DNA from 3 places in the Bacillus sp. PK3-067 genome. Region 3 is predicted to be linked to each of the others. Evidence: riboswitches for the same ligand, from Rfam matches in the RefSeq annotation. Region 3 holds a riboswitch; each other region holds the start of a gene.
The links. A riboswitch is a leader RNA that binds a small molecule or an ion and turns the genes downstream of it on or off. The one in region 3 is predicted to bind magnesium.
Positions count from the first base shown of each region.

Region 1: another riboswitch for magnesium. It lies ahead of mgtA (magnesium-translocating P-type ATPase); the one in region 3 lies ahead of mgtE (magnesium transporter).
Region 2: another riboswitch for magnesium. It lies ahead of M1D73_RS07890 (P-type ATPase actuator domain-containing protein); the one in region 3 lies ahead of mgtE (magnesium transporter).

Region 1 covers NZ_CP096490.1:4,159,555-4,168,042, reverse strand. Annotated here, with positions in the region: gene M1D73_RS21350 (tripeptidase T) at 1-358, shown strand, start outside; gene M1D73_RS21345 (DNA polymerase IV) at 806-2,044, shown strand; gene M1D73_RS21340 (MgtC/SapB family protein) at 2,085-2,786, opposite strand; gene mgtA (magnesium-translocating P-type ATPase) at 2,859-5,564, opposite strand; M-box (ykoK) riboswitch at 5,896-6,063, opposite strand; gene M1D73_RS21330 (hypothetical protein) at 6,232-6,771, shown strand; gene M1D73_RS21325 (DUF3932 family protein) at 6,806-7,057, opposite strand; gene rnz (ribonuclease Z) at 7,247-8,170, shown strand.
Region 2 covers NZ_CP096490.1:1,500,210-1,508,697, forward strand. Annotated here, with positions in the region: gene M1D73_RS07880 (glutathionylspermidine synthase family protein) at 1-470, shown strand, start outside; gene M1D73_RS07885 (DUF350 domain-containing protein) at 463-849, shown strand; M-box (ykoK) riboswitch at 1,054-1,219, shown strand; gene M1D73_RS07890 (P-type ATPase actuator domain-containing protein) at 1,555-2,280, shown strand; gene M1D73_RS07895 (5'-3' exonuclease) at 2,413-3,279, shown strand; gene M1D73_RS07900 (FbpB family small basic protein) at 3,635-3,775, shown strand; gene M1D73_RS07905 (acyltransferase family protein) at 4,104-5,297, shown strand; gene M1D73_RS07910 (YveK family protein) at 5,298-6,041, shown strand; gene M1D73_RS07915 (CpsD/CapB family tyrosine-protein kinase) at 6,028-6,648, shown strand; gene M1D73_RS07920 (sugar transferase) at 6,667-7,305, shown strand; gene M1D73_RS07925 (oligosaccharide flippase family protein) at 7,362-8,488, shown strand, end outside.
Region 3 covers NZ_CP096491.1:148,944-157,431, forward strand. Annotated here, with positions in the region: partial or broken gene M1D73_RS28505 (serine hydrolase domain-containing protein) at 1-47, shown strand, start outside; gene M1D73_RS28510 (FtsW/RodA/SpoVE family cell cycle protein) at 266-1,393, opposite strand; M-box (ykoK) riboswitch at 1,580-1,756, opposite strand; M-box (ykoK) riboswitch at 2,262-2,427, shown strand; gene mgtE (magnesium transporter) at 2,709-4,037, shown strand; gene M1D73_RS28520 (phosphodiester glycosidase family protein) at 4,197-5,291, shown strand; gene xerS (tyrosine recombinase XerS) at 5,462-6,538, opposite strand; gene folE (GTP cyclohydrolase I FolE) at 7,491-8,078, opposite strand; gene queE (7-carboxy-7-deazaguanine synthase QueE) at 8,122-8,488, opposite strand, start outside.

The sequences.
Region 1 (8,488 bases), on a different replicon from region 3:
TGAGAAAATGGAAGCACAAGTTGCGAAAATGAAAGAAGCATTTGAAACAACTGCAAAAGAAATGGGCGGTCATGCAGACGTTGAAGTAAACGTTATGTACCCAGGATTTAAATTTGCTGATGGCGATCACGTTGTAGAAGTTGCAAAACGTGCAGCTGAAAAAATTGGTCGTACACCTTCTCTTCACCAAAGTGGTGGCGGAAGTGATGCAAACGTAATTGCAGGACATGGTATCCCAACAGTTAACTTAGCGGTTGGTTATGAAGAAATTCATACAACAAACGAGAAGATTCCTGTTGAAGAATTAGCAAAAACAGCAGAATTAGTTGTTGCAATTATTGAAGAAGTAGCGAAGTAATGGAATAGAAAAAGCGTGTAAATCAATTATGATTTACACGCTTTTTATTTTGATTCGATTGCTTTGACAAGACGTATAAGCGAATATAAGAAAAACTATGGAAGTATATACGTTGTTGCTACATGTACTAGACGAGGGAATAACCTTAACGTATTCATATTGAAAATCGGAAGTAGTAAATAATTAATTGCAATGATTAATATAACTACAAGGAATGTATAGTTGAGTTTATCCCGCTATTTGCCGGACAGTAAGACCCCTACCTCAAAATTCAGCGAAAGTAAAGAAGTTAGGTGGGGGCCCTGCTGCCCGTAAAAGTCCGATTAGTGAGAGTTGATTAAAGTTTCGATTTATATCGATTATAAAAAAGAACAAGTAATTATTATAACTATTGTGCAAAATTTGATATAATAAAAGAACGAACGTTCTGATTAGGGAGTGAGTACTATGCGAGAAATGTATCCGAAAAATGGTCGTGTTATTTTACATGTAGATATGAATTGCTTTTTCGCATCTGTTGAAATTGCTCATGATCCATCATTACAAGGAAAGCCATTAGCGGTTGCTGGAAATGAAAAAGAGAGAAAAGGAATTATTATAACATGTAGTTATGAGGCGAGAGAATACGGAATACGTACGACGATGCCCCTTTGGGAAGCGAAAAGGTTATGCCCGCAATTAGTTGTAAGGCGTCCTAATTTCACATTATATCGCGAAGCTTCATTTCAAATGTTTCAAGTCCTTTCTCGTTTTACAGAAAAGATACAACCAGTCTCAATAGATGAAGGATATTTAGATATTACAGATTGCTACGCACTTGGTTCGCCTCTTGAAATAGCAAAGATGATTCAACAAGCACTATTAACAGAGTTGCAGCTTCCGTGTAGTATCGGAATCGCTCCAAATCTTTTCCTAGCAAAAACAGCTTCTGATATGAAAAAACCTCTCGGTATTACCGTACTTCGAAAACGTGATATTCCAGAAATGATTTGGCCACTTTCAGTTGAAGCAATGCATGGGATTGGAGAAAAAACAGCTGAAAAATTAAATGAAATTCATATACATACAATTGAACAGTTAGCGAAGGGAGACGAGCATATCATTCGCGCTAAAATTGGCAAGCACGGTATTGATTTACAAAAGCGTGCAAAAGGTACGGATGATAGGGAAGTGGATCCGAGTCAAATGGGCCAACATAAAAGTGTCGGTAACTCGATGACTTTTTCAAAGGATATGGATGAAGAGAAAGAATTACTTGATATGTTAGAACGGTTATCAAAATCAGTGAGTAAAAGATTACAAAAGCGAACCCTTGTCAGCTATAATATTCAAATTATGATTAAATACCATGATAGGCGAACAGTAACACGGAGTAAGCAATTGAAAAATGCAATTTGGGAAGAACGCGATATTTTTCAAGCAGCATCCCGTTTATGGAAGCAACATTGGGATGGTGATTCCGTTCGTTTACTAGGTGTTACAGCTACTGAAATAGAGTGGAAGACAGAATCGGTGAAACAATTAGATTTATTTTCATTTGAAGAGGATGCGAAAAAAGAACCACTACTTGCTGTCATTGATCAAATTAACGATAAGTATGGAACACCGATTTTACAACGAGGTAGTCAACTACTACGTAAGCAAGAGAAGTCGTTTCAACAAAAGTTAGAAAATAAGTTTATGTAGAAGGTGTCATGAAGTAGTAAAATCATGACACCTTTCCTAGTTAACTCGCTTCTAAATTTAAAGAAGTCTTCCATCCAGCTCCAGTAACGCCAGATTCTAATAGCATTCTACTTACTATTTTTTCAATTAAGATAGCCGCATTTGTCTTGCAATGTAATGTAGCCTGTATACACACCTTTTGATTAGAATCTACGTCTTCACTATACAACTCTTTTAAACCGATTCCTTCTGTACTTACCATATGCATAAGTAAAAAACGAATATGTGCTTCATTTTCTTCTGAACAAGTAAGGGAAAGTAAGTAGTTCGTTTGTTCTGGTGATTCTTCTTTTGATTTTTTATTCATAAAAAGAGCAATTGGGCGAAGAAGTATATTTGCTAGTAACACGCCGGCTGCACCTAATATAGCTGCAACGAGGAAACCGGCGCCTGTAAGAGTACCGACAGCAGCTGCACACCATAAAGTAGCTGCTGTATTTAGCCCTCTAATACTAAAACCATCGCGGATAATAACGCCACCCCCTAAAAATCCAATACCACTAACGACTTGAGCAGCAATGCGGGATGGGCTAGCATCATGATCAAGCATGACGGATAATAAAACAAATATACAGGCACCAAGTGATACGAGAGCATTTGTCCGTAACCCAGCCATTCGGTGTCTCCATTGTCTTTCCATTCCAATGCAAGCTCCTACAATAATTGCTATAACTAACCTGAATACAATGTCGTACCATACCATCATGGTCACCTCCATATATAATATGTGTTATGTTTTTTAGAATGAGCGGGGGATACCCACTCATTCTTATTTTTACAACCAGCTATGAAACTTTTTAATATAAAGCTTTTTCAGGAATTGTGTTAAAAAAGCGTAGCCTAATAGTATTCCTACTAACCAAGGGAAATAGTTAAGTGGCAATGCTTGTAAACCAACGGCTGCACCAAGTGGTGAGAATGGAATATAAATCCCGATTGCCATAATAAGAGCGGTTAATAAAACGACTGGTGTTGATGCAGTGCTTTGAATAAATGGAATCTTTTGTGTTCTTATCATGTGAACAATTAAAGTTTGTGTTAACAACCCAACGACAAACCAACCGGACTGGAATAATGATTGCTCGCTCGGTGTATTTGCACCAAATACATTCCACATGACTACGTATGTGATAATATCAAATATAGAACTAATTGGGCCGATACAAATAATGAAGTTTCGTAAGTTTGCAGTATCCCATTTTCGTGGTTTTTCTAGAAACTCTTTATCCATTTTGTCCCATGGAATAGAAAGTTGTGAAATATCATAAAGTAAGTTTTGAATTAAAAGATGAATGGCAAGCATCGGTAAAAAAGGAATGAAAGCACTTGCTACTAACACGCTAAACACATTACCGAAGTTAGAGCTAGCTGTCATCTTAATATATTTTAAAATATTTCCGAATGTAGTACGTCCTTCTAAAATCCCTGCTTCTAATATAGTTAAACTTTTTTCGAGTAGAATAATATCGGAAGCTTCTTTCGCAATATCAGTAGCAGTATCAACAGATATTCCGACATCAGCTTCACGTAATGCTACAGCATCGTTAATGCCGTCTCCCATGTAACCTACAGTGTATCCATTTCCTTGTAATGCGTGTATAATACGAGATTTTTGCATGGGATTAAGCTTCGCAAATACAGTCGTTTCTTCGGCAAGTTTTGCTAATGCTTTATCTGGTAAAGAATCAATCTCGTAACCGAGGATTGGTTCGCAGATATCTAATCCAACTTCTTTACAAACCTTTCTTGTAACAATTTCGTTATCGCCAGTTAAAATTTTCACTTGTACACCATGTTTTTGTAATGCTTGAATTGCAGCTGCTGCAGATGGTTTCGGTGGATCTAAAAAGCCGATATATCCAGCGAGAATCATATCAGTTTCGTCTTTTACTGCGTACTCTGTATCATTTATTCTTCTATCTTTTTTATAAGCCACAGCAATAACCCGCATACCTTCACTATTTAGTGTCTCACTTATTTTTTTGACATTTGAACGTATTTCCTCGGTGAGTGGAACGATTTTTTCATCCACTTCAGTGTAGTTACAAATTGATAAAATTTCTTCTACGGCACCTTTACAAACCATTGTATGTTCACCTGAAATATCCTTTACGATGACTGACATACGCCGGCGGGCGAAATCGAATGGAATTTCATCTAGCTTTTGAAAAGCTGATGGATTAAATGTATTGTTTTCCTCTGTATGCTTAATAACAGCTTTATCTATTAAATTTTTCAATCCAGTTTGATAGAAACTATTTAAATAGGCAAATTGCAAGACGCGATTGCATTCATTTCCCTTGGGATCTAAGTGACGAACAAGGACAACTTTATCTTCTGTTAAAGTTCCGGTTTTATCTGTACAAAGAATGTTCATAGCACCTAAGTTTTGAATAGAATTTAGCTGTTTTACAATTACTTTTTGTTTAGACATTTTAACGGCACCTTTAGCTAAATTAGCAGTTACAATCATTGGTAACATTTCAGGTGTAAGGCCAACAGCGACGGCAATAGCGAAGAAGAAAGCTTCTTGCCAATCACCTTTTGTGAATCCATTAATGAGAAGGACAATAGGTGCCATAATAAGCATGAATGTAATTAAGAGCCAGCTTACTTTGTTTACACCTTTATCAAAGCTTGTTTCTACACGCTTTCCAATTACCTTATTGGCTAAAGAGCCGAAATACGTATCGGTACTTGTTGAGATGACAACAGCTTTTGCGCTACCACTTACAATATTTGTTCCCATGAAACAAAGGTTTTCCATATCGAGTGGATTGTAATTTTTTTTCATGTTTGTCGGTAAGATATGCTTATTTTCTGTATGGTAGCAGTGTTCGTATTTTTCTACAGGAAGTGCTTCCCCTGTTAAAGAAGATTGATTAACAAATAAATCTTTAGCGGATACAATACGCACATCAGCTGGAATGATATCACCGGCTGAAAGGGAAATGATATCGCCAGGTACAAGTTCCTCAATTGGAATTTCTGTTGTGTAATTTCGATTTAAATTCGTTACATTTTTTGTTTCATGTACAAATCCATTTATTCTAAATACGCTTGCAGTTGTTCGAACCATAGCTTTTAACTTATCGGCAGCTTTTTGAGAACGAAATTCTTGGGAAAACCGAATTGTTGCACTAAGTAGTACCATTGCAGATACGACAATTGTTCCTTGCATATCATCCGTGAAAAAGGAGAGTGCTCCAAGAGCTAATAAAACGAAAATAAATGGATTTTTAAATGCCAACAGAAATTGAATGTACCACGGCGCCATTTTATTATGAGCTATTTCGTTCGGACCATATAAAGAAAGTCTACGAGACGCTTCTTGTTTAGATAATCCATCTTGTGTTGTTTCTAAAAGTTTTAACGCAGAGCTTACATCTTGTGTTGCAACCTCCACTAATAATTCGTTATTTGTTTTCATGCTATCTTGCTCATAAGCATGCTTTGTTTCTTGTCTTTGTAAATTAAACATCGGTAGTTCCTCCTCTGTCATGAAGGAGGAAACAATCTGTTACCTAACTATTTGAAATGGTGAGGAACAGTTTCTTTCCTACCTACATGATGAAATATGAATGTAAAACGTATGGGTATCTGGGCCGAATCATCAATTGCCAACTGTTCCTCACCTCCGTACAATTTAGTAGTTTCTGAATATGCTATGTTTGTTTCATAGTAAGGTGCATATAGACGTAAAAAGACCTTTACTCAAAACGAGTAAAGGTCTGAATTCGCAGCTAAAAGAGTCCACAACAAAGACTGTTAGTAGACATAAATAAAAACAGTTTTTGTGTATGACAAAATACATGCACCTCTCCCTCGTTGAGTTTTAGCACTGTATAGCATAGGTACTGAAACCAGCTACATTAAAAAAGGCCTTCATTCCGACCTTTCCTGTTGACCCATTGGCGTCTCTCGACATTTTTGGGCAGCAGCGTTTCTCTATACAGGAGCCTCACCTAACAGAGACCATATTCAATTACATGTTGAATGTTAGCACTGTAAAATTGTAGTGTCAATATCTTTTTTATCTGTGTTTTTAAAATATTAAACGGATTTATAATAGATATGTGGGATGAAATGTATGATATTGATTATAAATAATATGAAAAATAAATATTTTTATAAAAGGGGAATTTGTAATGGGACCACAAAATTTTATTATAAATATTGAGAATCAAAAGTGGTTGTTTAATGAGCAGGAAGATTTATGTTCTCACGGGGAAATTTATTTAAATGTGGATGGAACGATTATTACACAAACAGGTATGGATGAGGAATGGGGAATAAGTGAATCAGCTTTAGCTCTGTTACGAACTTTAGATAAAGAATATATTTGTGATATTGAAAATGAAGAGGGGCTTATTTTGCACGGATGTGGCACTATGCTCATGTTAGGATGCCCAATTTCAATTCATTGGACTATAAACCATATAGGTGAAAATGTGGTTTTAAAGGATTTTGTCAAAGTTATTTCTACTGATCAAAAGGCTATATACTATGAAGGGCTTCATATAGAAGTAAATGAAAATGAATATAGAAAACAAATTGTTTCTTTTGCACTACAAGCAAAAGAATTATTTAATAAATCAAGTGAAAAGATAATTTCAAATGAGTTTGAGCGAAGTATGTATACCGACTTTTGGACGGAATATAATCATTTGCTAAATAAGTATAAATAAAAAAGCACTGTAACCAGTGCTTTTTTATTATAGATTACGAGATTGTAGGGTTTTCAAAAATAACAATCTCTGAACTGTTTGTAGTTGAAACGCGTTGGGCGTAATATGTTAAAGCTGAAGAAATATATGCTGGTAACGTATCATTTGTATGTGATGTTGTATATTCATGGATTAATTCCTTTAAAGTTGTCCATTCTAATTGTGCTGGGTGATCAGACACGAAAGAACTTACCCAGCGATCAAATGAAGATGAAAAATCAGTTTGTAAACGAAATACTTCTTTCATAATAAAACGCTCCCTTAAAATGTAGTATAATCATTTTAACACAAAACACGAACGATAGCTAAATTTTTTGAGTATAACGTTCGTGTTATATAGTTGTCTAGATGTTTGGTTATGTAAATTCAATTTGCCATTTGAAATAACATTCCGTAAGATGAGAGATAGAGTATATTTAGAGCTGGAGGAAAGAAAGTGGAATTTGTATTTTTAGGAACTGGTGCAGGTGTTCCTTCAAAAGGAAGGAACGTTTCAGCAATTGCTTTACAATTGTTAGAAGAACGAGGACAAACTTGGTTATTTGATTGTGGCGAGGCCACGCAACATCAAATATTACATACATCTGTACGTCCGCGCCGCATTGAAAAAATATTTATTACGCATTTACATGGCGATCATATTTTTGGATTGCCTGGTTTATTAGGTAGCCGTTCATTTCAAGGAGGAACTACGCCTTTAACGGTGTATGGACCGAAAGGAATTAAACAATTTATTGAAGTGGCATTATCGGTAAGTACGACACATGTGAAATATCCACTTGAAGTTGTGGAGATAACAGAAGAAGGTACCGTATTTGAAGATAATGAATTTTATGTAGAAACGAAAAGATTGTCACACGGTATAGAATGCTTTGGATATCGTATTGTAGAGAAAGATATACAAGGTGCTCTTTTAGTTGATAAGTTGCTTGAGATGGGTGTGAAACCAGGTCCAATCTTTAAACGTTTAAAAGATGGTGAAGTAGTTGAATTAGAGGATGGCACGATATTAAATGGAAATGAGTTTATCGGCCCACCTCAAAAAGGAAGAATTATTACTATCTTAGGTGATACGCGATATTGCGAAGCGAGTAGGGAGCTTGCGCAAGATGCAGATGTACTTGTCCATGAAGCGACTTTCGCAGCAGAAGATGAGCAACAAGCGTATGATTATTTTCATTCTACATCTAAGCAAGCTGCGAGCATTGCACTTCAGGCAAATGCGAAGCGACTAATATTAACTCACATTAGTTCTCGTTATCAAGGAGATACATATAAGGAATTATTGAAAGAGGCTAGAGAGTTGTTTTCTAATACAGAAATAGCGACAGATTTGAAATCATTCCCAGTAGAAAAATAATAATTTTGTAAAAAATGGTAACGGCGGGTTACCATTTTTTTATGTCTAAAAAAATTTAAAAATAAAACTGTTATTATTTTATACTTATACTTGGATGGTACAGAAAATTAGAATGGTTTGAATATATACGATAAAAATACGAAATAATGATTATTTAGAAAAACTGTTATATAAGTCAGATGACATACAAGTGATACAAATAGCAGAAATGGAATTTTATTCAGAACTTTTAAAATTCAACAAAAGTAAGCGTTTTATAAAAAACAAGCTATAATGAGGGCAGATTATAATTTATGATAAGTCGCATGTATTTTAGTC
Region 2 (8,488 bases), on a different replicon from region 3:
ATCCTTTGTCAGCATTTTTACTTCAGCCAAAATCAATTCAGTGTCTTATTTGGGGGTTAGCAGAAGAAGAGGCCTTTTATACAAATGAGGAACAACAGTGGATTAAAGAATATATGTTACCTACATATTTAGAACCAGATTTATTTTTAGGAAAAGGTTCTTTCGTTCAAAAACCTTCATTTGGGAGAGAAGGAGATACAATTACGATTCGCGATAAAGACGAAAATATTATGCTTCAAAATGCACACCAAACATATAAAGCGTCACTGCCGATATTTCAAAAGTATATCGAACTGCCAGTCGTATCCTTGGAAACAGAAAAAGGGATCGAGAAACTGTCATATGTGTTTGGTTCGTTTTTAATTGCTGGAAAAGCGAGTAGTATCGGTATTCGTGCGGGAGAAAAGATTACAGGAAATGAATCGTACTATTTACCGGTAGGTATAAAAAGGAGGGGAAAAAATGATTAATTTTTTATTATATTTAGTAGTAACACTCGGCCTTTTATGTATAGGTCTGTTCTTGATGGAAGTGACAACGAAAGTAAAGGAATTTAAGTTAATGGCTCAAGGAAATAAGGCGGTAAGCTATGTGCTTGGAGGACGATTACTTGGGTTAGCTGTTGTTTTATATTCGACAGCAGCTAATTCAATTTCACTTCTTGATATGATTTCGTGGGGAGCAGTTGGGATTTTGGCTCAAATTATCGTCTTTTATTTAGCTGAGTGGCTTACACCACGCTTTAATATAAACAAAAGTCTCGAAGAAGATAATCAAGCAGTCGGTCTTTTTCTTATGTTTTTATCAATTTCAATTGGGATTGTAATTGCTGGTTGTATAACTTATTAAAAACTTTACGTTTAAACGTAAAGTTTTTTATTTTATCCCGTAAAAGCCCGATTGGTGAGGGCTAATAATCAGTGGGGGATGAACAAAACCTCCACTGATTAAAGTTACACTTTATATATGTTAGTTTGCCATACCTTTTGAAAAAATTGTAGGCTACGGTTGACATCTATTTTAAATAAGAGTAACATTTTCAATGTAATGAAAATAAGTCTCTGTTAGGTGAGGCTCCTGTATAGAGAAATGCTACTGCCCAAAAATGTCGAGAGACGCCAATGGGTCAACAGGAATGATCGAATTAAGGTTTTTCTTAACGTAGCTGGTAATGTACCTATGCTATACAGTGCTAAAACTCGGTGAGGGAGAGGTCCGTAGATTTCTAATTATATTAGAAATCGTTTATTTGTGTATGTAATGGCCGCTACTCTCTTAAGGGTAGGGGCCTTTTTTGTTACCAAGCTATGAGTAATTTCATAGTATAAACTATAAAATTAAACGAGGAGGTGAGGAGCATGTCAAATTCTGACTCGGTTCCGTTACCCATATACTTCAAATCAAAAATATATGATGTAGGCAGGAAACGATTTGTTCCTCCCTCTATATTTATCATAATGTAGCGTTTATAAAACGCGAGACACTTTCACAGTAAAGTGGATAAATTGAGAAACAAAGCGTTTCTTCCTATGTTGTAAAGGAGGAGACGATAATATGTTATATGCAAACAAAACTGTGGGTAACACGTCATATAAACTAAGTAAAAAATCAATAAAAGAACAAACAATGCTCCAAAAAAATAAAGATTTATTAATTGAAATTGCAACAAGAGATGTAAAATCTGTATTTGCATATTTTAAAACAACAAGAGACGGACTATCAATGAAAGAGGCGCAAAAACGTATTCAAGTATATGGCCGAAATGAACTAACTTCAAAAAGAGCACTTCTCGCAGAAGTAATGATGAAGCTTGGTGGCATGATTCCAGGTTTTTCAAAACAACGTGTGTGTGATGAATTACAACGTGAAACGATTACTGTATCTAGAGTAGAATGTTCTAGTAGTACAGGGTTAAATAGTGAACTGAAAATGATGGAGATACCAGTGCAAGAACTTGTACCTGGAGATATGATTTTTCTTTCGGCTGGAGATGCTGTGCCAGCTGATGTACGTATTATTTATGCAGATGATTTATTAGTGAATGAGTCTGTGTTAACGGGAAACGAAGCGAATATAGAGAAGTTTGAGAGCTGCTATCATCTTGAACGTAAACGATTTATTCCATTAAAACGGATGAAAGATTATAATCCACTTGAGCTTGAAAATGTATGTTTTAAAGGTTCGCATATCGTTAGTGGAAATGCAAAAGCTATCGTTGTTTCTACTGGAAAAAATACGTATTCAGGCATATTGCATACTTGTTGTAGTAGAACGTCTTAATGTGTTAATGGTGCTAAATATACAAAAACAATGTATAATAGACAAAGTTGAGCAAAAACGTAGAATGGTAATCTATTTATATAACCTTACGTGATAACGTGAGGTTATTATTTTTTTAATAGGAGAGGAATTATGAAAAAAGTATTATTAGTTGATGGTATGGCACTATTATTTCGTGCTTTTTACGCAACAAGTGTCTACGGACAATTTATGAAACGACAAGATGGAACCCCTACGAACGGGATTCATGGTTATATGAAACACTTGTTAACAGCTACGCAAGCGATCGAACCAACACATATCGTTACATGCTGGGATATGGGAAGTACGACATTTAGAACAGAATCGTTCTCGAATTATAAAGCAAATCGTGCAGCGCCACCAGAAGAATTAATTCCTCAATTTGATTTAGTGCAAGAAATGACTGCGAAATTATCCATTCCAGTTATCGGTATGAAAGGCTACGAAGCGGACGATTGTATCGGTACGCTTGCAAAACAATATTGCAATGAAGCTGAAGTTTATATTTTAACTGGTGATACAGATTTACTTCAACTTGTTGATAAGAACGTTACAGTTATGCTTCTGCGTAAAGGAATTGGAAATTACGAATATTACACACCGGAGAAAATCATGGAAGAAAAAGGTGTAGAGCCGTGGCAAATCGTCCATGCAAAAGCTTTCATGGGAGATACAAGTGATAATTATCCAGGGGTAAAAGGTATCGGTGAAAAAACAGCGTATAAGCTTATTCAAGAGCACGGAACAGTATCCGCTGTACTAGAAAATGTAGAGTCATTAACAAAAGCGCAGCGTACGAAGATTGAAAGTGATTTAGAGAACTTAAATATTTCGTTACAATTAGCCCAAATTCACTGTGAAGTTCCAATTTCATGTTCACTAGAAGAAGGATTACACACAATGGATGAAGAAAAACTTAGATTTGTTTGTGAAGAAATGAATTGGGGAAGACCTGAAATATTAATAAATATGCTATAAATAGTTTGGGAAGAGGGATGTTGCATAAGTCGAACTTTGACTTGGTGACACCTTCTTTTTGTTTTTGTAAACAGTATGATAATAAATAAAATTATGTCGAACTCAATTTTAAATATATAAATATTTCGACAAGATATAATGATAAAAGTTGATGAAAATAATAACTTTTATCATGAAGTGAATTAATTTCAACATAGTTTTAGATAATCATTTTTTCGTGTTCACAAAGTTGTCAGAAAATAAACGGAATTTTCATATGAAGTTCAAATAGAATTCACAACAATCAATTATTATAAGAACACACAGATAATTCTTTATCTTTTATATAAACCATCCCCCAAGGAGGACAATGAAAATGAGAAAAAAAGTGAGAAAATCTTTTAAACAATTATTAATTGAAAATAAACAATCACTATTAAATAATAAAGAAAATATGAAAGAAATTGAAGAGAGAATTGAGAAACGACATGTAGCATATAGTGGTGCCAGTAATTAAATAAAATAAAAAAGATAGCCTATGTAGGCTATCTTTTTTATTTTATATTGAAAAAACGCTATTCAGCTCTTTAATTTTGTAAATATGCAAGATATTTTTATAGCGTTTTTCTATCAATATTACTCATTTTTCGAGGTTGAAATTGGTATATACCAATTTTTGAGATTTTCTATTCAAAATATTACAAAAAATGTTACAATACACTCAAATTTATACTATAAAATCATTTTAATATGAAAAATTGGAATGAAAAGAAAGGAGAGGAATATGAATAAAGATGTCGCTTTGAAATGATTATTATCATTTCATTAGGAGTTGATGTAAAAAGATGAAAAGATACGAAGAATTGGACTCTATAAGAGGGATTTCTTCATTAGTAGTAATGATTGGTCATCATTTAATGATTTTTTCAGCATTTCAAAATTACAGTTATGAAGATAATAAACCATTTGTTGTGTATCTATTAAAAGAAACGCCTGCTCGTCTAATTTTTAGTAGTGGTAACGAATCAGTTATTATCTTTTTTGTTTTGAGCGGATTTGTTTTGTATGAATCTATTCAAAAAAACTATAGTAGCTATGGGTCATACCTTTTAAAACGTATATGCAGAATATATATTCCTTATATTGTGGCAATAATTATAGCTATTGTATGCCAGATTACAATTAGTGAATATGGTATTTCTTATTTAAGTGAATGGTTTAATCGCTCATGGACGATTGAAAGTTCTTCAAGCTTAATCGCACAACATATTTTATTGGTTGGGAAATATAATACAGATGCATATAACGGTGTGATTTGGTCACTTGTCCATGAAATGCGAATATCAATAATTTTTCCGTTAATTTTGATGATTTGCTTACGAAAAACGTTAAGGTGTTCATTACTATTATTGTTTAGTTTTAGTATATGTTCTGTCGTAATATTATTTTTGTTTCGCTCGGGCTTAACATTAACAAGCTATGCATTAACATTGCATTACACAGTACTGTTTTTACTAGGAGCACTAGTTGCGAAGTATAAAAATAATTTAATAGTTTTTTATAGTAATTGTACTAAAAACACAAAAATTGCATGGTTTTTATTTGCGATTTTACTTTTTATGTATGAAGGGCTTATAGGAGAAATTAAAGTGCTCAATAATTTTATATTTCGAGACTACGTAGTGGCGATAAGTGCAAGTCTATTTGTCATATTAAGTTTGTCAATATCAACTTTGTCGTCCTTGCTACATAATAAATATTTGTTATATTTGGGGAAGATTTCTTACAGTCTTTATTTATACCATATTATATCGTTGTTTTCCCTTATATACATGCTCCATGAAATATTACCGTTGCCTATTATTTTAATTTTTTCACTTGTTTTTTCGTTTATACTTGCAATGCTTTCGTATGTATATGTAGAAAAATTTGCATTCGGAGTCGGAAAGTATGTAACAAAACAAGTGGATAGAAGAGAGAAAGGGTTATCTGTAAAGAGTGAATTGCAGGATGTTATTCAGAAAAGGGCGGTGAAATAATTGAAGCAAGAAATGAGTATAAAAGATTTTCAACAATTACTGAAAAGAAGATTCGTAACGATTATTTTAACGATGTGTTGTTTAACCGCTTCTTTAGTTCTTATCTCTATGTATGTTTTAAAGCCGTCATATCAATATTCAACGCAAATTCTTGTTGGGAATTTAGATGAGTTTAATAAGGAAAATTCAACAAATAAAACACAAGAAAATAAGCAACTAGTAACATCGTATGTTGATATTTTAAAAAGCCCATTAATTATTTCAACAGTCAAAAAAACTTTGAAATTAGAGCAATCAAGTTATGAATTAGCACAAAAAATCTCGGTTGTGAATACGGACAACTCACAAATTGTAACTGTTACAGTAAAAGATTCCAATCCGAAAATCGTGAAAGACATTGTAAAGACATTGGCAGAGCAATCACAACAAAGTTTTCAACAGTACACAAATGTACAAGGTGTGAAAGTGTTGACGGATCCTGAGTTACAGGAACAGGCTGAAAAATTGTTTCCGAAATTTCAACTGATCATTCCTATTTCTTTAATTGTTAGTTTTTTTGTTGGGATAGGTTTAGCTGTATTTCGAGATTATTTTGATGAACGTATATACACGGAACAAGATTTAGAGAAAATAACAACAGTCTCTGTTATTGGTCACATAAATGTGAAACCGAATAGAAAACAGAAATCTACAGAGATTGATAAACAATCATCTATATATCGAGGTGAACATGTCGATGTTTAGGACAAAGAAACAGCTGCCATTCGATTTGCATGATGATCTGATGAAAGAGCAGTTTTATACGGTGTATCACGAGCTGAAAAAATCTGGAAAACAACTATTCACAGTTAGTTCAACGAAGGACAGAGGGGTTGTTGCCTCACTTATAGTAAATATGAGTCTAGTGTTTGCAGAAATGAAGAAAAAGGTGTTACTTATTGATGTGAATTTTTCTGACCCTAAATTACATGTATTATTACAAAGTGATCACATGATAACAGTAAACGATATAATAAGCTCCTCCTCCTGCAATTATGAATCTTTTTCTAGTAATTTGTCTAAATACTTATATTGTATTCCTGCAAAAAAAACAGTACACACAGGGACGCCTTTAGTTGCTATGGATGAATTTGATAATGCGATTGCTAAGTGGAAAGAAGATTTTGATTACATTTTCGTTTATTCTTCTGAAGTATTTGAACTTCCTGCTACGCACATTATTGCAGGGAAATGCGATGGAGTGGTTTTAGCAGTTAAAAAGCAAAAAGATTCATTACGTACAGTGCAAAAAGTAATAGCGGATATAAATAGGAAAGAATGTGAATTAATAGGTATAATTTTATATTCTTGAATGTGGGGGTAACGATCCATGATTCGTGAAACAAATCAAGCCAAGTTGTATACGATTCCGGCTCAAGAAAAGCCTAGCATATTGAATCGAAGTGTAAAACGCTTGTTTGATATTATATTTTCAATCATATTGTTACTATTAACAATACCAATTATGTTGTTCTTTTGTATTATGATTACCTTAGAAACATCAGGGGCTCCAATATACTTTCAAGAACGTTTAGGTATAAACGGGAAGAAGTTTAATGTATTTAAATTAAGGTCGATGGTAAAGGATGCTGAAATGAACGGACCACAATGGGCAAAAGAACATGATCAAAGAATTACAAAAGTTGGATTGTTTATAAGAAAAACGAGAATTGATGAATTACCACAGCTCTTAAACATTTTAAGAGGAGATATGTCTTTTGTAGGCCCTAGACCAGAGAGAGAGTTTTTTTATAATGAGTTTGATGCGTATATTCCAGAATTTAAGGAACGTTTAATAGTAAAACCAGGACTAACAGGATGGGCACAAATAAATGGAGGGTATAATCTTGATCCAAAGGAAAAGTTGAGGCTGGACATGGAGTATATTGAAATGAAAACATTTCGGATGGACATCCGTATTTTATGTAAAACCGTTTTAATTGTATTGAACGGTAATGGTGCAAGATAAATATATATGTAAACAAACAACATATGTAAGTAGGTTACTTGCAAAGGAGAACTTGTATGGGTAGATCTATTCTAAGCAATATTATCCATCTATTTTATAGTACGATTTTAGCTAACCTTCTTCAGGCCGTCAGTTTAATTGTTTTAGCAAACTTTTTTAACGCACAACATTATGGGATGTTTAGTGTTGCCATAGCAGTGACGTTTGTTATGTTATTTTTTACAGACTTAGGACTTAGTAATACGTTTCTTCGAGAAGGGGCAAAGGATGGAGCAGATTTAGAGAAGATTTTATCATCGTATATAAAAATAAGGATGATTCTACTTATTTTTATTTCTATCATCGGTTATATTGCTATTCATTATATGTATGCGGATAAAAATTTAATTTATATGATGATAAACGTAATGTTTTTCATGTTAATAGGATTAACTTGGCAAAACATAGGGATTGCCTATTTTCAACTGACGGAACGTATGAAGTATATAGCGCTCATAAAAGTTGTATCAGCATCAGTTGTCATTATAATTACATGTTTTTGTATTTTCGGAGAGTTACCGGTGTATGTAACAGCCCGTTTATATGCTTTTGGGTATATGATTGGTGGTTTATTCAGTATATATATCATGAGAAGAAAGACGAAAATGAATATGAAAGTCGTAATTCATAAAGCGTTATTTTGGCAATTAACTCCCTTTATTATTAGCGGTTTTTTAATAATGAGTACGCCACAATTAGCGCCTATCTTGCTTAACTATACATTGCCATTAAGTATGGTAGGTGTTTTTGCAGTGGCGTACCGGATGCCGGCAGCTTTATATCAAGTACCAGGGGTAATTGCAGGTGCATTTTTTCCGGTGCTCTTTAAGCATTATAACCAGAATAATATAGAAGAGCATACGAAATTAAATTTACTTCAAATTAAATCAATGGCGATTGTAGGAATATGTATGACGATCGGTTTATATCATTTAGCACCATACTTTATTTCTATATTTTTTCATGAAGAATGGAGGAATGCAGTAGAACCACTCCAAATATTATCATTTCTTATTGTGCTACAAAGTTTAAATATTGCCATTGCTGACGGTTTAACGACGAGTGGTTGTCAAAATAAGAGGACTGTTGTGCAGTGTGTAGCATTGGTGATAGGTGGGGTTATGCTTTATAGCTTTAGTAGTCT
Region 3 (8,488 bases):
CTAAAAAATATGCTAATGAAATAGCAGAAATTGTTTTGGAAAAGTAAAAAATAGGGCGTAGAAGACAGTATCTAGATTTGGTTAACCTCACGTTGTTTTAGGTTTAATTGATTATGAGAACGGAAGGCAGGCATATATTTATGCCTGTCTTTTTCGTATTAAAAGGAACATAAATATTAATACAGTTAAAAATAAATTAGAAATTCTTTAAATATAGATAAATTAATGAGGTCAGATTTTAAGTTTTTTAATTAAAATATTAAAATTATATATAATGATTATCAAACTTAATTTTATTAAAAATTGAAATATTAATTAATATTCCTACCGATATTAAATTGACCATTAAAGAACTTCCACCAAAACTTACAAATGGAAATGGAGTACCTGTAAGAGGAAATAGTCCCGTAATACCACCTAAATTTACAACAGATTGCATACCAATCATACATCCTATACCAATTGCTATAAAACTGCCGAATGGATCTACACATAATTGTGCAATTTTTAAGGAGCGAAGTACTATAGTCCAAACTCCAACCAATAGAATAAATACACCAATAAATCCTAGTTCTTCAGAAACTATTGCCATTATAAAATCAGTATGTGGTTCCGGAAGATAACCTGTTTTTTGTATGCTATTTCCAAATCCACGACCAGTGATTCCTCCAGAGCCAATGGAAATAAAAGAATTTACAAGCTGGTATCCATTTCCTTGCGCATCAAGAAAGGGATTGAAAATCGTAGTAATACGTGTCTTTTGAACTTCTGACAAACTATATTGAATCAAGAAATATAAAATAGGTAACCACAAAATAGAACTGATGATAGTTCTTTTGATTAGTAGATTTATATTTATTCCTGAGCAAAGAAATATGCTAAAACCTATACCTAATATTAAAAGTGCAGATCCTAAATTTGGTTGTTTAAAGATAAGAAAAAAAATTGTAGCTAAAAAAAATAAAAGTTTTCCGATACCACTCCAGTTATTTTTAGCTTGTTCTTGTCGTAATGCAAAAAAACGGGCTGTTACAAGTATTGTTCCTAATTTAAGAAATTCAGCTGGCTGTATTCCAAAGATCCATGATTGAGCATTATTTACCACTTTTCCTTTCCATAAAACCATAATTAATAAAAAAATCCCCCCAACCATAATACAGATTGAGACTATTCGTTTTTTCCATATTTCATATGGGAGTAAAGCACAAACTATTAACCCTATTGTTCCTAAAAGTAGCTTTGTTAATTGAGAATCAACAAAATGTCTACTGTTATAACCGTAATGTTGGACAGCGACAATGGAGCTTGCACTATACATCATGATAATACCTAAAGTACATGTTATGAATAGAGGAAGGAGCAATAGATAATCGAGTTTTAATATTTTTTTCATTTTAATATCCTCCTGATCTAAAACAAAACATAATATTACATTTGCTAATGAATAGAATCTTGTTCTCGTCAATTACTAAAAATGACTTTTGTTTAGGAAGATTCTATCGCTTACTCCCTGTTTTTTTACGCAAAAATCCCCCTAGTATGTAACTAGAGGGATTCAAAATGGCATGACTAAATAAGGCTTTTGTCCCCCTAGTAGAGCTTTGGCACTATACAACGTAAAGTAATGAAAATTCATTACTTAGCTATCTTAAGAAGAGCCTTAATCCGACAATTCCTGTTCTACCCATTGGCGTCTTTCGACATTTTTGGGCAATAGCCTGTGTTTGCATAGGAGCCTCACCTAACAGGTTAAGCAATATAAATTTTATGTGTTTGTTTCGTGTAGCAAGCATAAATATATTTTTTTTGCTTGTCAAGCAACCATATTGCTAATTTTATTTGTTTTATTGCTTTATAGTCCTTTGAGAAATGATTTGAAAAAATGTATGTAATCATTCCGTATAAGTACATATTTTTGACTTGTAGTGTATTGTTTGATTAAGTAGTTTAACCATATAAATTTGATAAACAGTAAAGAAGATTTTAATCATAAAAGAAGATTTTTTTATGAATGTTCTTTTGATATACAGAATGACTAATTATTCATCTTTTGTTATAAAGTTGGAATTTGATTAAAAACAATAAAATTCATATGTTTTATAACGTTTCTTCGAATTAAATCTATTTGAATTCTATGTTTTTAAGGGCAATTTTAAATTTATAATAAAATATAATTTCATTTTCTATAAACATTTTTTTATAAATGGAATTGAAAGTCAGTTGACAAATATTAAATTCTGGTTTAAATTTTGAAGTAATTCAATAAACTTTGTTAGGTGAGGCTCCTGTATAGAGAAACGCTGCTGCCCAAAAATGTCGAGAGACGCCAATGGGTCAACAGGAACGGTCGGATTAAGGCCCTTCTTAATGTAGCTGGTTATAAAAACCTATGCTATACAGTGCTAAAACTCAACGAGGGAGTGGTATACGATTTGATAGAAAGGCACCTCTGTGATTTTGGTAGAGCTGTCTTAATAATCATTTATTTGTATTGTGAAAAAACCTTTACTCCTTTTTGAGTAAAGGTTTTTCTGTTTAATTTTATTTATTTTTATCTTGTCTATATTCAAAAAGGAGGTAATTCTAGCTAATGAATTGATTGCAATGTCACTATTATTGCTCTAATAAAAAATTAAAGACAGATAAAATAAAACAAAACCACTCATGAAACTCTAGAGTCTCCCTTAGCAATATGAGGAGGAGTTAACATGAAGAAATTATTAAAGGAATTACTTATAACCAAAAATAACTTGGATGAAGAGAAAGTTTTACGTCATGCATCGTATGATATTGCGCAAGAAGTAAAACAGTTTTCAATTGAAGATCGAGTCATATTGCTAGATACGATTCCTGTATTAAAAAGCTCTAAAATTCTTCAATATATGAGTGCAGAAGAAAAATATAATATCTTAATTCACTTATCTGAAAACAAAGCTAAAAAGTTACTAAATTTACAACCGATTGATGAATTAGTAGATTTGCTGTTAGCGGTTCATCCGGAAAAACAGGCTAAATTAATGGCGTATCTAGATAAAATCACAAAACATAACGTGAAAAAATTGATGACTTTCAAACCTGAAACGGCAGGAAGTCTTGTAACAAGTGATTTTGTTGCAGTTAGAGGAAATTGGTCAGTAAAAATGACATTGAAGTACATTAGGGAACATTCTAAAAATGTAGAATCAATATCTTATAGTTATGTTCTTGATAGTCATGGTCATCTTGAGGGAATCGTTTCCATACATGAGTTATTACTAGCAGCAGATGAAGAGATATTATCTACTATCATGATTCAAGAGATAATTTCAGTACACGCTGAAGTTGACCAGCAAGAAGTTGTAAAAAAGCTACTGAATTATAATTTAGCAGCAATACCTGTCACAACAGCAAATAATAAAATGATTGGTATTATAACATTTGATGACGTAATGAATGTTATGGAATCAGAAGCTACAGAAGATATTCAAAAGTTAGGTGGAAGTGAACCATTGAATCAATCTTACTTTGAAGCTAGCATTTGGAGCATTTTCTTAAAACGTCTACCATGGTTATTACTTCTTTTTGTTGCTGAGGCATATACAGGTACAGTATTAAAGTATTTTGAAGACGAAATTGAAACTATAGTTGCCCTTGCTTTCTTTGTTCCATTATTAGTAGGTACTGGAGGGAATACAGGAACACAGGTTGTAGCAACAATTACTCGTGCAATTGGTATTGGAGAGATGAAATTTAAAGACATTTTCCGTGTAATGAAAAAGGAATTTGCAATTGGTATGCTTCTTGGACTTGCACTTGGGATAGCTGGGCTCACTCGTGCTTATATGTTAGGAGTTGGAACAGAAGTTGCACAAGTTGTAGCAATTACTTTATTATTTATTGTTATTTGGGCTTCTCTTGTAGCAGCTGTTTTACCCTTGATTTTAAGGAAATTAAAACTAGATCCTGCAGTTGTTTCAGGTCCATTTATTACAACATTTGTTGACGGAACAGGATTAGTAATTTATTTCATGGTTGCAAAAACGTTATTAAATTTGTAAGTATACACTTAAATAAATACGAAATGTAAATTAAGTATTTTGCATCGCTTGCTAAGACTTAGTGGGGAACTCGGGAATAAGGAAAATAAACACTTTTGTCTTTATTAAAAAATATTTTAAAGGATTCATTGAATGTAATTAATACCGGAGGATAAAACTATGAAACATCTAAGAAAAATCTTCAAACGAATTTTGCTCCTATTTTCTATTTTCATGCTTATTGGCATAGGAATATTATTTGGTACTAGTTATGGCCGAGAGCTTCGTATAACAATCGCTGGGAGTATACTAACTTCTCAACATCCGCAATATGCGAAATATACATTCCTATCCCAAAAGGAACTAGATAAACTGCAAGATAGAATTAATCATCCGAAATGGTCAAACAGTGATGAGCATATTTATAAAAAAATAGCAGGAAAAAGATTAGAAGAATTAAAAAATCAGCCATTAGAAATTGATGTAGAAACAATTAAAAGCAATAAAGATAGTCGTTTTCTTTTCGAAGGAAGGTTAGTTACCATTAGCAATCCCTTCAATGTTAAACTTGTTAGCCATCAAGGAACACAGGGCGCTAACAGGGGAGAAAAAATTAGTGTAATGGCAAAACGTAATCATGCACTTGTTGCTGTGAATGCAAGTGGATTTGCAGATGAAACAGGAAGGGGTGGAGGAAATGTTGCAACTGGCATAGTAATAGAAAATGGGAAAGCTATTGATACAAATATAGATAGAAATACCTCTACAATTATTACCGGTTTAACAAAGTTTGGGCAAATGATAACAGGAAATTATTCTACCCAACAACTTCTGGATAAACAAATCGTTTCAGCAGCAGGATTTATGCCACAGTTAATTGTAAATGGAGAAAAAATGATTACAGAAGGAGACGGTGGTTGGGGTTCTGCTCCGCGAAGTATTATGGCCCAAAAAGAAGATGGTACAATTATGTTTCTAGTCATTGACGGTAGACAGACGCATAGTATAGGGGCTACGTTAAAAGAGTGTCAAGATATTCTATATGAAAAAGGAGCTATAAATGCAATGGCTATGGATGGAGGTTCTTCTGCTACGCTATATTTAGGAGGAAAGGTTATAAATTCACCTTCTACATTATCACATGAAGATCGTTATTTACCGAATGCTTGGGTGGTAACATCAAATCCGAAACAGAAAATAAATATGACGATAGATGGAGAAAAACTAGATTCCGAAACATTCGATAAATTTGATACAAATATTATATCTCATTAAATAGTAATAAGAAGCAAATGTAAATATGAAATAAATTAATTAATGTATAATTTATATTACGTATTTTTTATATAATAAAAATATATTTCAAGCGAAATATATATAATATTTAAACCCTTGTTTTGGTAGGGAAAAGAATAAGGGTTCAGCAATACAAAATTGCTAAACCCTTATTCTTTATTTTTTCCTATTCTACCTAAACTATCTTTAATAGTTGTTTCCCCAAGTTGAGTATATAACAAGGCGGTATCTTGACTGGTATGCCCAAGCTGCTGCATCACTTGTAACGAGTCTTTTTCTTCCATATATAACTTATTTGCCAATGTATGTCGTAATTTATGAGGAGACATTCTTTTTCCATAAGCCTTAGTATATTTTTCTACTATATCCTGAATAGCCCTAACTGAAAGAGGCTGTGCAGTATGTTTATACTTTGATAGAAATACATTCTTTAATTCTTTCCCTGGAGCGTATTTGTTATCTCTGATTTCCATATACTTTTCAAGATCATTCAATGCAATTGGAGTAATCCATACTGAATCTTCTTTATTTCCTTTGCGGATTACATCAATTAGTCTTTCTTTTAGGTTTATATCCTCCATACGAAGATCGGCTAATTCGCTTACACGAATACCACTACCAAGAAAGAGGGAAAGGATAGCTACATCACGCTCCTTATCTCTTAGGAAATAGAATAACTGATGTTTTGTTAAAGATTTTTCATGCTCATACTTAACATAATTTAAAAACTCTTGATCATCATCATTATGAAATATTTTAGATCTCATGCGTTTTGCACGGGCATTTAATGTTTCTTTATCTTTATGTATTTCGATTTTAGCCATTACATTTCTATAAAAATAGCATTCTCCATCTTCATTTTCTGATAGGGAGGTGAGGTACTTAAATAAAGACTTTAAGGCCGAAATTTTTCTGTTAACAGAGGAATTCTGCATGTTTTGTTGTAGTTTTAGAAACCTCATAAAGTTCTCAACATCTTTTTTCTTTAAATTCTCCAAATCAGAGAAGGATATGTCTTTAATGGGCTTAAATTCAATAATTTGTTCAGATAATAGCCAATTAAAGAAAACTCTAAAATCATATACATAATTCAGTAGGGTGGAAGGAGAGGCATCATGTAATTCTTTGTACTCCACAAATTCTTCTATGTAAAAGGGCATTTCATTTAAATTTTCGTATAATTTCTTACGATGTACGGATTTTTGACGTTGTTTGCTGTAATCCATAAAAATCACCTCATATATACTATAACAGAAAAGATACACGAACACAAGTTCGCATTAAATTCAATTTTTACACAGACTTATTTACATAATTAAATTATGAGATACTAAAATATACTCGAAATTAAATAAGGATAGTGTAGTCATTCTAATAAAATTATAGATAAGCACGCGATAAATCTTTATTAAGCTATAAAAATTAGTACAAAAATCACATTCACAGGTGTGCAAAATAAAACAATTTATATATATAAACTCATACAAAATGAATACACGAAAAATTTTTAACAGTTGTTATAAAATACGAATTGGTTAATTTAATCATGATTATAAGGAGTTAAATAGATCAACATAAGAAAAACTTTTAAAAATTTAAATGTAATTTACTATAAAAATTTTGCGATGAGTAATTTAGTATTTGATAATTTCTATATAAAATATGAATTATATGGACAGATACTAATTACAGAGATTCTTGCTAACGAGCTCGAAATCCCTAAATACTGTATTAGATTTTTATTTATATATCTTATTGTTCGTAAAAACGGTATTTCGTGCGAACTTATAAATATTAGAAAAATAGTAGCTTTACTATCACCTTCCTATTGTTAATAAGCCCTTATTTGTTTTCTAGCTAGTGCTTCAATTACATCTTTAATATCTTTCTCAAGGGATCTTACTGAATATCATGAAATCATACTCTCACCCTTTCATATATCAATTATATTTAGGATATATACTCAAAAAATACAAAGTGATATTGTGAGCAGAATGAAAAATATAAAAAAGTTAATTTAGAAAAAGCACTGCGAAAGTCTTCAGCAATGCCTTTTGATTAGACGTACTTTGATAATGAACGTCTGTTTTCTTCTATTCGTTTGCTCATGAATAGAAGAAAAATTATTATTTAACATAGTTTCTGTATGCTCTTTTTTAGCATAATAACGATATAATTCTATCTCTCTATCAATTTTAAAGTTTCACTTCGAAGTGCACTATTATCTTTAAATATTCCTTTATAGGATGAAGTTATAGTCATTGAACCAGGTTTTTTCACACCTCTCATTGTCATACACATATGCTCAGCTTCAATTACTACAATTACTCCTTTTGGCTTTAAAGTTTCAAAAATTACATTAGCTAATTCATTAGTTATTCTTTCCTGCAACTGTGGTCTTTTGCATATAGTTTCTAAAGCTCTAGCTAACTTGCTTAACCCAGTTACTTTCCCATTATTAGGAATATAACCTATATGGGCACTTCCAAAAAAAGGTACCAAATGATGTTCACACATAGAATAGAACGGAATTTCTTTGACTAATACCAATTCTTCATGATTTTCATTAAATATTTTTAATAAGTGTTCAGAAGGGTTTTGACCTAAACCTTGAAAAACTTCCTTATACATTTTTGCTACTCGCTTTGGGGTTTCCAAAATACCTTCCCTATTAATATCTTCTCCAATTGCTTCAAGAATCATTTTTACTGCTACTTCAATTTTGTCAGTATCTATTTCTACACTTTGGATTGTCTTTAAGCTCATATATTATCTCCACCTTATTAATTTATTCTTAACATGCTCTTATTTATACGCCTCGTTTATTTCCCCATACTAGCGCGTGAAGTTGAGGTAATATTTTTGCATCATTCATTTCTTTACACTGTACAGCTTTTTCAATCAATCTTTCATATTTCAGTAATAAATTTTTAATAAGCGCTGCATCATCCATCGTTTTCGTATCATCGTTACCAACTTGTAAAAAAAATGGTACATGCGGATATCGCTTATGTACCTTTACTGCATATTCAAAATCGTAATCTTCAAATACAACTACTTTTAAACTAATATCTTTTCTTTCTAATTTACGAATAATAGAATCTAACATTATAAAATCTGTTTTCATCTTTGAACTTGGTGGTTTAGGCGAAATTGTCACTTCTTCAATTTGAAGT